DNA from 2 places in the Streptomyces sp. UG1 genome. Region 1 is predicted to be linked to the other one. Evidence: riboswitches for the same ligand, from Rfam matches in the RefSeq annotation. Region 1 holds a riboswitch; the other holds the start of a gene.
The links. Region 1 has a riboswitch for cyclic di-AMP ahead of ACP4J3_RS03315 (NlpC/P60 family protein). Riboswitches for the same ligand answer to the same signal wherever they lie in the genome.

Region 2: linked by a shared signal. The riboswitch ahead of ACP4J3_RS42030 (M23 family metallopeptidase) and the one ahead of ACP4J3_RS03315 (NlpC/P60 family protein) in region 1 are both predicted to bind cyclic di-AMP.

The regions. Positions count from the first base shown of each region.
Region 1 covers NZ_JBNGGG010000002.1:228,879-233,317, reverse strand. Annotated here, with positions in the region: gene ACP4J3_RS03315 (NlpC/P60 family protein) at 10-1,542, opposite strand; cyclic di-AMP (ydaO/yuaA leader) riboswitch at 1,551-1,725, opposite strand; gene ACP4J3_RS03310 (NAD-dependent epimerase/dehydratase family protein) at 1,868-2,935, opposite strand; gene ACP4J3_RS03305 (glucarate dehydratase family protein) at 2,977-4,230, opposite strand; gene ACP4J3_RS03300 (5-dehydro-4-deoxyglucarate dehydratase) at 4,227-4,439, opposite strand, start outside.
Region 2 covers NZ_JBNGGG010000050.1:60,450-64,888, forward strand. Annotated here, with positions in the region: gene ACP4J3_RS42020 (M16 family metallopeptidase) at 1-812, shown strand, start outside; gene ACP4J3_RS42025 (M16 family metallopeptidase) at 809-2,197, shown strand; cyclic di-AMP (ydaO/yuaA leader) riboswitch at 2,411-2,575, shown strand; gene ACP4J3_RS42030 (M23 family metallopeptidase) at 2,588-3,373, shown strand; gene ACP4J3_RS42035 (GntR family transcriptional regulator) at 3,561-4,256, shown strand; gene ACP4J3_RS42040 (HPr family phosphocarrier protein) at 4,437-4,439, opposite strand, start outside.

The DNA of each region.
Region 1 (4,439 bases):
AGTGACCGCTCAGGCGGGCCGTATCGCGCTGTGGATCGCCGACTCGCCGGCGTAGTGGATCGATTCCTCGCGGATGACCGCCCCCGGTCCCGGGGCGTGGATCATCATGTCGCTGCCGGAGTAGATCCCGACGTGGCCGACGTGGAAGAGCACCAGGTCACCGGGTTCGAGGTAGGTCAGGGCGACCCCGCGTCCGGCCGTCGCCTGCTCCTGGGCGGTGCGTGGCAGCGTGATGCCGGCGGACTTCCAGGCGGCCTGGGTGAGACCGGGGCCGTCGAACGCCTCCGGGCCGGTCGTGCCCCAGACGCAGGGCTTGCCGACCTGTGCGCGAGCGAACTCCAGGGCGCGGATGGCCCGGGTGTCCTGTGATGCCGTGGAGGTGAGGGCGGTGCTCGGGGCCGGGGCTGTGCCCGAGGGCGGTGGCTGGCTCGGGAAGGGGGCGGTGAGGGGGGCCGTGAATGGGGCCGAGGCCGTGCCCGGGGTCGACGTCTGGCTCAGGGCGGGGGCGGTGAGGGGGTCCGTCAACGGGGCCAGGGGCGGCGTCTGGCTCAGGGCGGGGGCCGTGAGGAGGTCCGTGACCGGGGCGGTGAGGGGGTCCGTGACCAGGGCCGGGGCTGGGGCGGAGGCCAGGGAGGGCGTCGGCCAGGCCGTCGCGCCGGGCGGGACCGTGGTGAGGTCGGCGGCCGACTGGGCCTGCAGCGCCTGCCACTGCTCCTCGGCCGAGGGCTGGACCTGGGCCGGTAGGGCACCCCAGGTGTCGGTGGCGGCGGGCAGGGCGCCGGCCGTCGTCAGCGGGTCGTTCTGCCGCATGGCGTACATGGACAGCAGCTCGCGGGCCCGGTCCAGCTTGCGCTGGTTCTGTTCCTTGGTCGTCCGCAGCCCGGACCGCTGCTGGGGGTCGGCCGCCGCCGGTTCGGTGGCCGGGGCGGACGAGGGGGGCCGGGCGGGGATCGCCGGCATGACCTGGGTCGCGGCCTGAGGGTCCGCCTCCGGAGCGGCCGGCAGGGCGGCGAGCGGGCCGGCGGGCAGCTCCGCCGAGGGAGCCGTTCCGGTGGCCGGCCCGGCCGTCAGCTCCAGTGGCGCGCGGCCGGAGGACTCCCGTGCCGGGTCGGCGCCGTCCAGCGCCCGCGCGGGCCTCGGCGGCGCCGCCGGGACGATCGGACCGAGATTCGCACGCGCACCGTCGAACCACTGCCGGGTGACGCGGTCGAGGGAGCGGTCGCCACGCCTGCCGTCCTCGCCCCGGGGCGGGGCGGCGGGCGCGCGTCCGGCGTCCGCCGGCCGGGCGGCGCGCCCCGGCGGTCCCGTCGACGACGCACGGGTGGCGTTGAAGGTTCCCGAGTCGGTCTCGGCCCGGTTGTAGAGAGCGGCGACGCGTCGGTTGACCTCCTCGCGGCTCGGTGACTCGTCCGCGAGTGAGGGGGTGGCGCCCGCCGTCTGACCGAGCAGGGCCACCGAGGTGAGGGCCGCCGACGCGAGTGCGGAGTTGCGCATGCCGGGCAGGCTGAGAGCCCCCGGCCGCGCGGTGCCTTCCGGCGCCATGGGCGACGTACTCCTTCCGTACTCCGCCTACCGAGTTAGCTGACGGGTTCGGGCGGTCGGTTCCGGAAGGTGTGCCCTACGGCCCCTGCCCCGAAAGGCGATTGGGCCGATTCACCCCAAGTTCGGTTGGGTCCCCGGCTCCGGTGAACCTCGATGGCGCACCGGACTCGGCGGAGGCCGCGCGTCCCGACGGGGTTCGCCGGAGGTCGTCGTGCGGCCTGATCCGTAACCTAGCCAACTTGTGCGGCTCCCGTGAAGGTTGAGGCGTTAAATGTCCGATACGTTTTTGTGACCTTTGACGCTTGGAGGGGAACGACCGCCGGATTCACTTCGTTTCGCGTCGGTTCCGCCACGCTTCGTAGTGATCCAGGATCGTCTGCTCGATCGGGCGGTAGCTGATGCCGAGTTCGCCGACGCTGCGGCTGTTGTCCACCCGGAACCGGATGCCGAGGTGTTTGCGGATGTAATCCTGCGTCAGTCCGAAGGCGGGGCCGAGGACACGTACCGGCCAGTGGGGGAGCGCGGTGCGCGGAAGGCGGAGGTCGCGCGGATGGCGGGTGCGCAGGATGCGGGACATCTCGTGGAACGACGTCATGGTTTCGGCGGCCACGATGTAGCGGCCCTTGGCGTCCGGGTTCTCGGCCGCCGCGATGTGCGCGTCGGCCACGTCGCGCACGTCCACCGTGGTGAAGCTGAAGTCCGGGGCGCCGTAGCAGAAGTAGCCCTTGAACAGCTCCTGGAGCAGGAACAGGCTGCCGGACTCGGAGGCGGGAGTGAGGGAGGGCCCCAGGATCAGGCCGGGGTTGACCGACACCATGCGCCAGCGGTCCTGGGCGGCCTCCGCCTCCCACGCCGCGCGTTCGGCGACCGTCTTCGCGTAGTGGTACGGGTTGTTCTCCACCGTGCTGGTGGTGTTGAAGTACCGCTCCGAGAGGACACCGTCGTCCATGTCCAGGACATCCGCGTAGTCGCCGAAGATGGCGCCCACGGTGGAGGTGAACACGAGCCTGTCCACCGTCGGCGTCCGCTCGATCGCCGCCAGCACATTGCGGGTGCCGAGCAGGGCCGGCTCGACCATCTCCCGGCGGCCGTCCTTGATCTTCTCCGGCATGCGGAACGGCGAGGCCACATGGAACACCGTCCGGCACCCGGCCATCGCCCCGTCGAAGGAGCCCTCGGACAGCAGGTCCGCCTCGAACAGGGACAGCCGACCGGGGTACGCCTCCTGCATCTCCCGCAGCGGCCGCACCTTCGCCGTGGCGGCCGTGTCGCGCACCGTGGCGTGGACCCGGTGGCCGCGCTCCAGGAGCCGCCTGACCAGATGACTGCCGACGAAGCCGCTGCCGCCGGTCACCAGCACGGCCGCCGAGCCGTCCGAGCCCACGCCCCTCACCCCTCACATCGTGCGGTCGGGGGTCACCCTATGACGCCGCGTCACCAGCGCGGCAGCCGCAGCTCGTACTCCGGGTGGATCCGCCGCATGTAGCCCGTGTCGTCGCGGGAGCGCACCCCCGAGTCGACGTACAGCCGGTGCAGCCGGTCGAGGGCGTCGTGGTCCAGCTCGACGCCGAGACCCGGGCCGGTGGGCACCTCGACCGCACCGTCGCGCAGTTCGAGGACGCCGGGGACGATCACGTCGTCGGCCGAGTTCCACGGGTAGTGCGTGTCGCAGGAGTGGTCGAGGTTGGGGATGGCCGCCGCCACATGGGTCATCGCGGCGAGACTGATGCCCAGGTGCGAGTTGGAGTGCATCGACAGCGCGATGCCGAACGCCTCGCAGACGGCCGCCAGTTCACGAGTGCGGCGCAGGCCGCCCCAGTAGTGGTGGTCGGTCAGCAGCACCTGGATGGCGTTCTGTTCGATCGCGGGCTTGAGGTGCTCCCAGGCGATCACGCACATGTTGGTCGCCAGTGGCAGCGGGGAGTCCTTCGCCACCTCGGCCATGCCCGCGATGCTCTTGGTGGGGTCCTCCAAGTACTCCAGTACGCCGTCCAGTTCGCGGGCGACGTACGTCGACGTCTCCACCGTCCAGGCCGTGTTGGGGTCCAGCCGCAGCGGCCGGCCGGGGAACGCCTCCGCCAGGGCCCGGATCGCCGCGATCTCCTCGTCGGGCGGGAAGACCCCGCCCTTGAGCTTGAACGAGCGGAAGCCGTACCGCTGTTGCATCAGCCGGGCCTGCTCGACGACGCCCGCCGGGTCCAGGGCCTCGCCCCAGTCGTCGCCGACGGCGGGGCGGCCGTCCAGCGCGGGGTGCTCGGCCCACTTGTAGAAGAGGTACGCCGCGAACGGCACCGCCTCGCGGACCTTGCCCCCCAGCAGATCGCTGACCGGGCGGTCGAGCAGCTTGCCCTGCGCGTCGAGGCAGGCCACTTCCACGGCGGAGGTGGTCCAGCCGCGCTCGTGACTCGAAGGCACCGTCGGCAGCAGGGCCGCGTCAATGGCCGAAGAGACCGCCGTCGCGTCGAAGACGTCCATGCCGACGACCACCTTGGCCGCGGCCTCGAGTCGTTCCAGACGGGCGACCCCGCCGGGGGACTCGCCGAGCCCCACCGTGCCGTCCTCCAGGACGAGTCGGAGGATGACGCGCAGGGCGAGGGGCTCGTGCACGCCGTTGGAGTTGAGCAGCGGCGGGTCGCGGAAGGCGATCGGGGTGACGATCAGTTCCTTGATCCGGGTGGGGTTGCTCATGCGGCGACCGCCTCCAGGCCGTGGTCGATGAGTTTCGAGAGCCGTGCGAGGTGCTCCGGCGTGGGGTCGAGCAACGGTGCCCGTACGCCCCCGACGTCCAGGCCGCGCAGCGTCACCCCGGCCTTGACGAGGGCGACCGCGTATCCGGGGACCTCGTCGCGGAGCTGGACGAGGGGGCCGTAGAACCCGTCGAGGAGCGTGTCGACCAG
Region 2 (4,439 bases), on a different contig from region 1:
TGGAGGACGCGCGCGCGTTCTTCCGCACCTACTACGCGCCCAACAACGCCGTCCTGTCCATCGTCGGCGACATCGACCCGGAGCAGACGCTCGCCTGGGTCGAGAAGTACTTCGGCAGCATCCCGTCCCACGACGGCAAGCCCGCACCGCGCGACGGCTCGCTGCCCGACACCATCGGCGAGCAGCTCCGCGAGGTCGTCGAGGAGACCGTCCCCGCGCGCGCGATGATGGCCGCCTACCGCCTCCCCCATGACGGCACACGCGAGTGCGACGCCGCCGACCTGGCGCTGACCGTCCTCGGCGGCGGCGAGTCCTCCCGCCTGTACAACCGGCTCGTGCGGCGCGACCGTACGGCCGTCGCGGCCGGCTTCGGACTGCTGCGCCTGGCCGGTGCGCCCTCCCTGGGCTGGCTGGACGTGAAGACCTCCGGCGATGTCGAGGTCCCCGTCATCGAGGCCGCCGTCGACGAGGAGCTCGCCCGCTTCGCCGCGGAGGGTCCCACCGCCGAGGAGATGGAGCGCGCACAGGCCCAGCTCGAGCGCGAGTGGCTGGACCGGCTCGGCACGGTCGCGGGCCGCGCCGACGAACTGTGCCGGTACGCCGTCCTGTTCGGCGATCCGCAGCTCGCGTTCACCGCCGTCAAGCGCGTCCTCGACGTCACCGCCGAGGAGGTCCGGGCGGTCGCCAAGGCCCGGCTGCGTCCCGACAACCGCGCGGTGCTCGTGTACGAGCCGGTCGCCGACGAGGCCGAGGAAGCGGAAGCCGCCGCCACCGACGGCACCACCGAGGAGAACGAGGAGTCGGCGCAGTGACCGAGCTCGCCAGCATGGAGTTCCACCCGCAGCCTCAGGCCGGCGCGCCCCGGCCCTGGGCGTTCCCGGCGCCCGAGCGCGGCAAGCTCGACAACGGCCTGACGGTCCTGCGCTGCCACCGCCCCGGCCAGCAGGTCGTCGCCGTCGAGGTGCTCCTGGACACGCCCCTGGACGCCGAGCCCAAGGGCCTCGACGGCATCGCCACGATCATGGCGCGCGCCCTGTCCGAGGGCACCGACAAGCACACCGCCGAGGAGTTCGCCGCCGAGCTGGAGCGCTGCGGCGCCACCCTCGACGCCTACGCCGACCACCCCGGTGTCCGCGTCAGCCTCGAGGTGCCCGTCTCCCGTCTGCCCAAGGCGCTCGGCCTGCTCGCCGACGCGCTCCGGGCGCCCGCGTTCGCCGACGCCGAGGTCGAGCGCCTGGTGCGCAACCGGCTCGACGAGATCCCGCACGAGCTGGCCAACCCCTCGCGCCGGGCCGCCAAGGAGCTGTCCAAGGAGCTGTTCCCGCCGACCTCGCGCATGTCCCGCCCGCGCCAGGGCACCGAGGACACGGTCGCCGGCATCGACTCCGCGGGTGTACGCGCCTTCTACGAGCGGCATGTACGGCCCGCCACGTCCACCGTCGTGGTCGTCGGCGACCTCACCGGCGTCGACCTCGACGCCCTGCTCGGCGACACCCTGGGCGCCTGGACCGGCTCCACGGGCGAACCGCGCCCCGTCCCGCCGGTGACCGCCGACGACACCGGTCGCGTCGTCATCGTCGACCGCCCCGGCGCCGTCCAGACACAGTTGCTGATGGGCCGCGTCGGACCCGACCGGCACGACCGCGTGTGGCCCGCGCAGGTGCTCGGTACCTACTGCCTCGGCGGCACCCTCACCTCCCGTCTGGACAAGGTCCTGCGCGAGGAGAAGGGCTACACCTACGGTGTGCGCGCCTTCGCCCAGGTGCTGCGTTCCGCGCCGGACGGCACGGGCGCGGCGATGCTCGCCATCAGCGGCTCCGTCGACACCCCGAACACCGGCCCCGCCCTGGACGACCTGTGGAAGGTCCTGCGCGGTGTCGCCGCCGAGGGGCTCACCGACGCCGAGCGGGACTTCGCGGTGCAGAACCTCGTCGGGGTGGCGCCGCTGAAGTACGAGACCGCAGCGTCCGTGGCGAACACACTGGCGGACCAGGTCGAGCAGCACCTGCCCGACGACTACCAGGCGACGCTGTACCGGCAGCTCGCCGCCACCGGCACCGTCGAGGCCACCGCGGCCGCCGTGAGCGCCTTCCCGGTGGACCGTATGGTGACGATCCTGGTCGGCGACGCGGCCGAGATCCGTGAGCCCGTCGAGGCCCTCGGCATCGGCGAAGTCACCGTCGTGGCGGCCGAGTAGCTCACGAGCCCGGCGCCGGACGCCGGCACGCGCGCGTAGGGGCCCTGGTGACGAAAGAGTCACCAGGGCCCCTTTATGCCCGAATTGGGGAGAGGTTGCCTGTCTGGCCTGTGGGATGCGCTACAAAAACCCTGATCCGTTTGGGGATTGAGAGATGTCCCGCTTAGCGTCTTCCGGGCTGTCCGTCAGGCAGTGCGCCGCACCCGCGGCACCGGACAGCCATCGCCGAGTCCCCGTACGGCGCGAGCCAGGGGAGCCGGGGACCCACCCGAAGTCCCTGGGGTGAATCGGGCGCCCGCGCAGCCGCGAGGGGGTCCGTAGGAGACCTTCCTGCTCCGAACCCGTCAGCTAACCCGGTAGGCGAGAGGGAAGGAAAGGACCAGCCACCACATGGCGTTCACCTGCGCCACCGGGAAGAGCCGCCCCGCCGGGAAGCATCGCCGGCCCAGCCGGTTCGAGCGCACCACGGCCCGCGCGGCCGGCGCCGCCGCGATCACCGCCACCGGCGTCATGGGCACCCTGGCAGCTCCGGCGCTGGCCGCCGAGTCCGCCGCGGAGCAGACCGGCCTCATCCCCGTCATCACCGTCGACAACTCGATCGCCGACCAGCTCGACGCCCAGGCCGCCGCCCAGGAGCGGGCCGCCGAGGAGGCCGCCGCCGCGCAGCAGGCCGCCAAGGAGGCCGCGCGCCTCAAGGCGGCCGAGAAGGCCAAGCAGGAGCGCGAGGCCAAGGAGCGCGCCGCCCGCGAGGCCGAGCGCAAGCGCCTGCTGTCCTACGTCGCCCCGATCTCCGGCTCGTACATCTCCACGGGCTACAAGTCCGGCGGCGCCGTCTGGTCCTCCGGCAGCCACACGGGCGTCGACTTCCACGCCGCCACCGGCACCTCCGTCCACGCGGTCGGCTCCGGCACCGTCGTGGAGGCCGGCTGGGGCGGGTCGTACGGCAACAACATCGTGATCAAGATGAACGACGGCATGTACACCCAGTACGGTCATCTGTCGTCCATAGGCGTCTCGGTGGGCCAGACCGTCACCCCGGGCCAGCAGATCGGCCTGTCCGGCGCCACCGGCAACGTCACCGGAGCGCACCTGCACTTCGAGGCCCGCACCACGCCGGAGTACGGCTCCGACATCGACCCGGTCGCCTACCTGCGCTCGCACGGCGTGAACGTCTGACGCCCTCGCGCCAGCCCCCGAAGCCCCGGGCCCGTACGCCGGGGCTTTCGGCGTTTCCGAGCGATCGCCTGACCAAAAAATATCCATGGATTCCGGCCCGCCGTCGGAAATTCCGGCCGGTTGCAATAGAGTCACTGGGAACACGTCATTCGTCGACGTTTCACGGGGATTAAGGCGGAGGTCGCTCATGCGTATTCCGGCGCATTCGGTGTGCACGGCGATCCGGGACGACATCGTCGCCGGTGTCTACGAGCGCGGCAGTCGGCTCACCGAGGAACTGCTCGCGCGCCGCTACGGCGTCTCCCGCGTCCCCGTGCGCGAGGCGCTGCGCACCCTGGAGGCGGAGGGCTTCGTGGTGACCCGGCGGCACGCGGGCGCGTGCGTCGCCGAACCCACCGAGCAGGAGGCCGCCGACCTGCTGGAGATGCGCACCCTCCTGGAGCCGCTCGGCGCGGCCCGGGCCGCCCAGCGGCGCACCGAGGCCCATCTGAAGGTCCTGCGCGGCCTGGTCAGGCTGGGCCAGGAGCGGGCCAGGCGGGGAAACAGCGACGACCTGCGCTCCCTGGGCGGCTGGTTCCACGAGACGCTGGCCCAGGCCTCCGGCAGCCCCGCCCTGACCTCGATGCTGACCCAGTTGCGGCACAAGATCGCCTGGATGTACTCCGTGGAGGCGCCGGTCAACCCCGTGGAGTCCTGGACCGAGCACGGCGCGATCGTGGACGCGGTGGCGCGCGGCGACGGCGAACGCGCCCGCGCGATGACGGCGCTGCACACCGAGCGCACGCTGTCCGCGCACCGGCTGCGCTTCGGCTCGGGCGGCGAGCGCACGGAGCGTGTGAGGAATTCGCAACATGCCGTAAACATGTCGAGCCTGCGGCATTAACACGGGCGCCGTATACAAAGAGCAGATATTCGGCGGCGGTGAATTCACGCTGCCCTTTTTCGGGTGCGCCGCCGCTGTGCCGTGAATTCCGGCGACGTCCGAACGAAAACAGCGAAGCCGCGCCCGCCGGAAAGGCGGACGCGGCTTCACCGCTTGTTTGCGGAGTCCCGCTCAGGTCGTTCA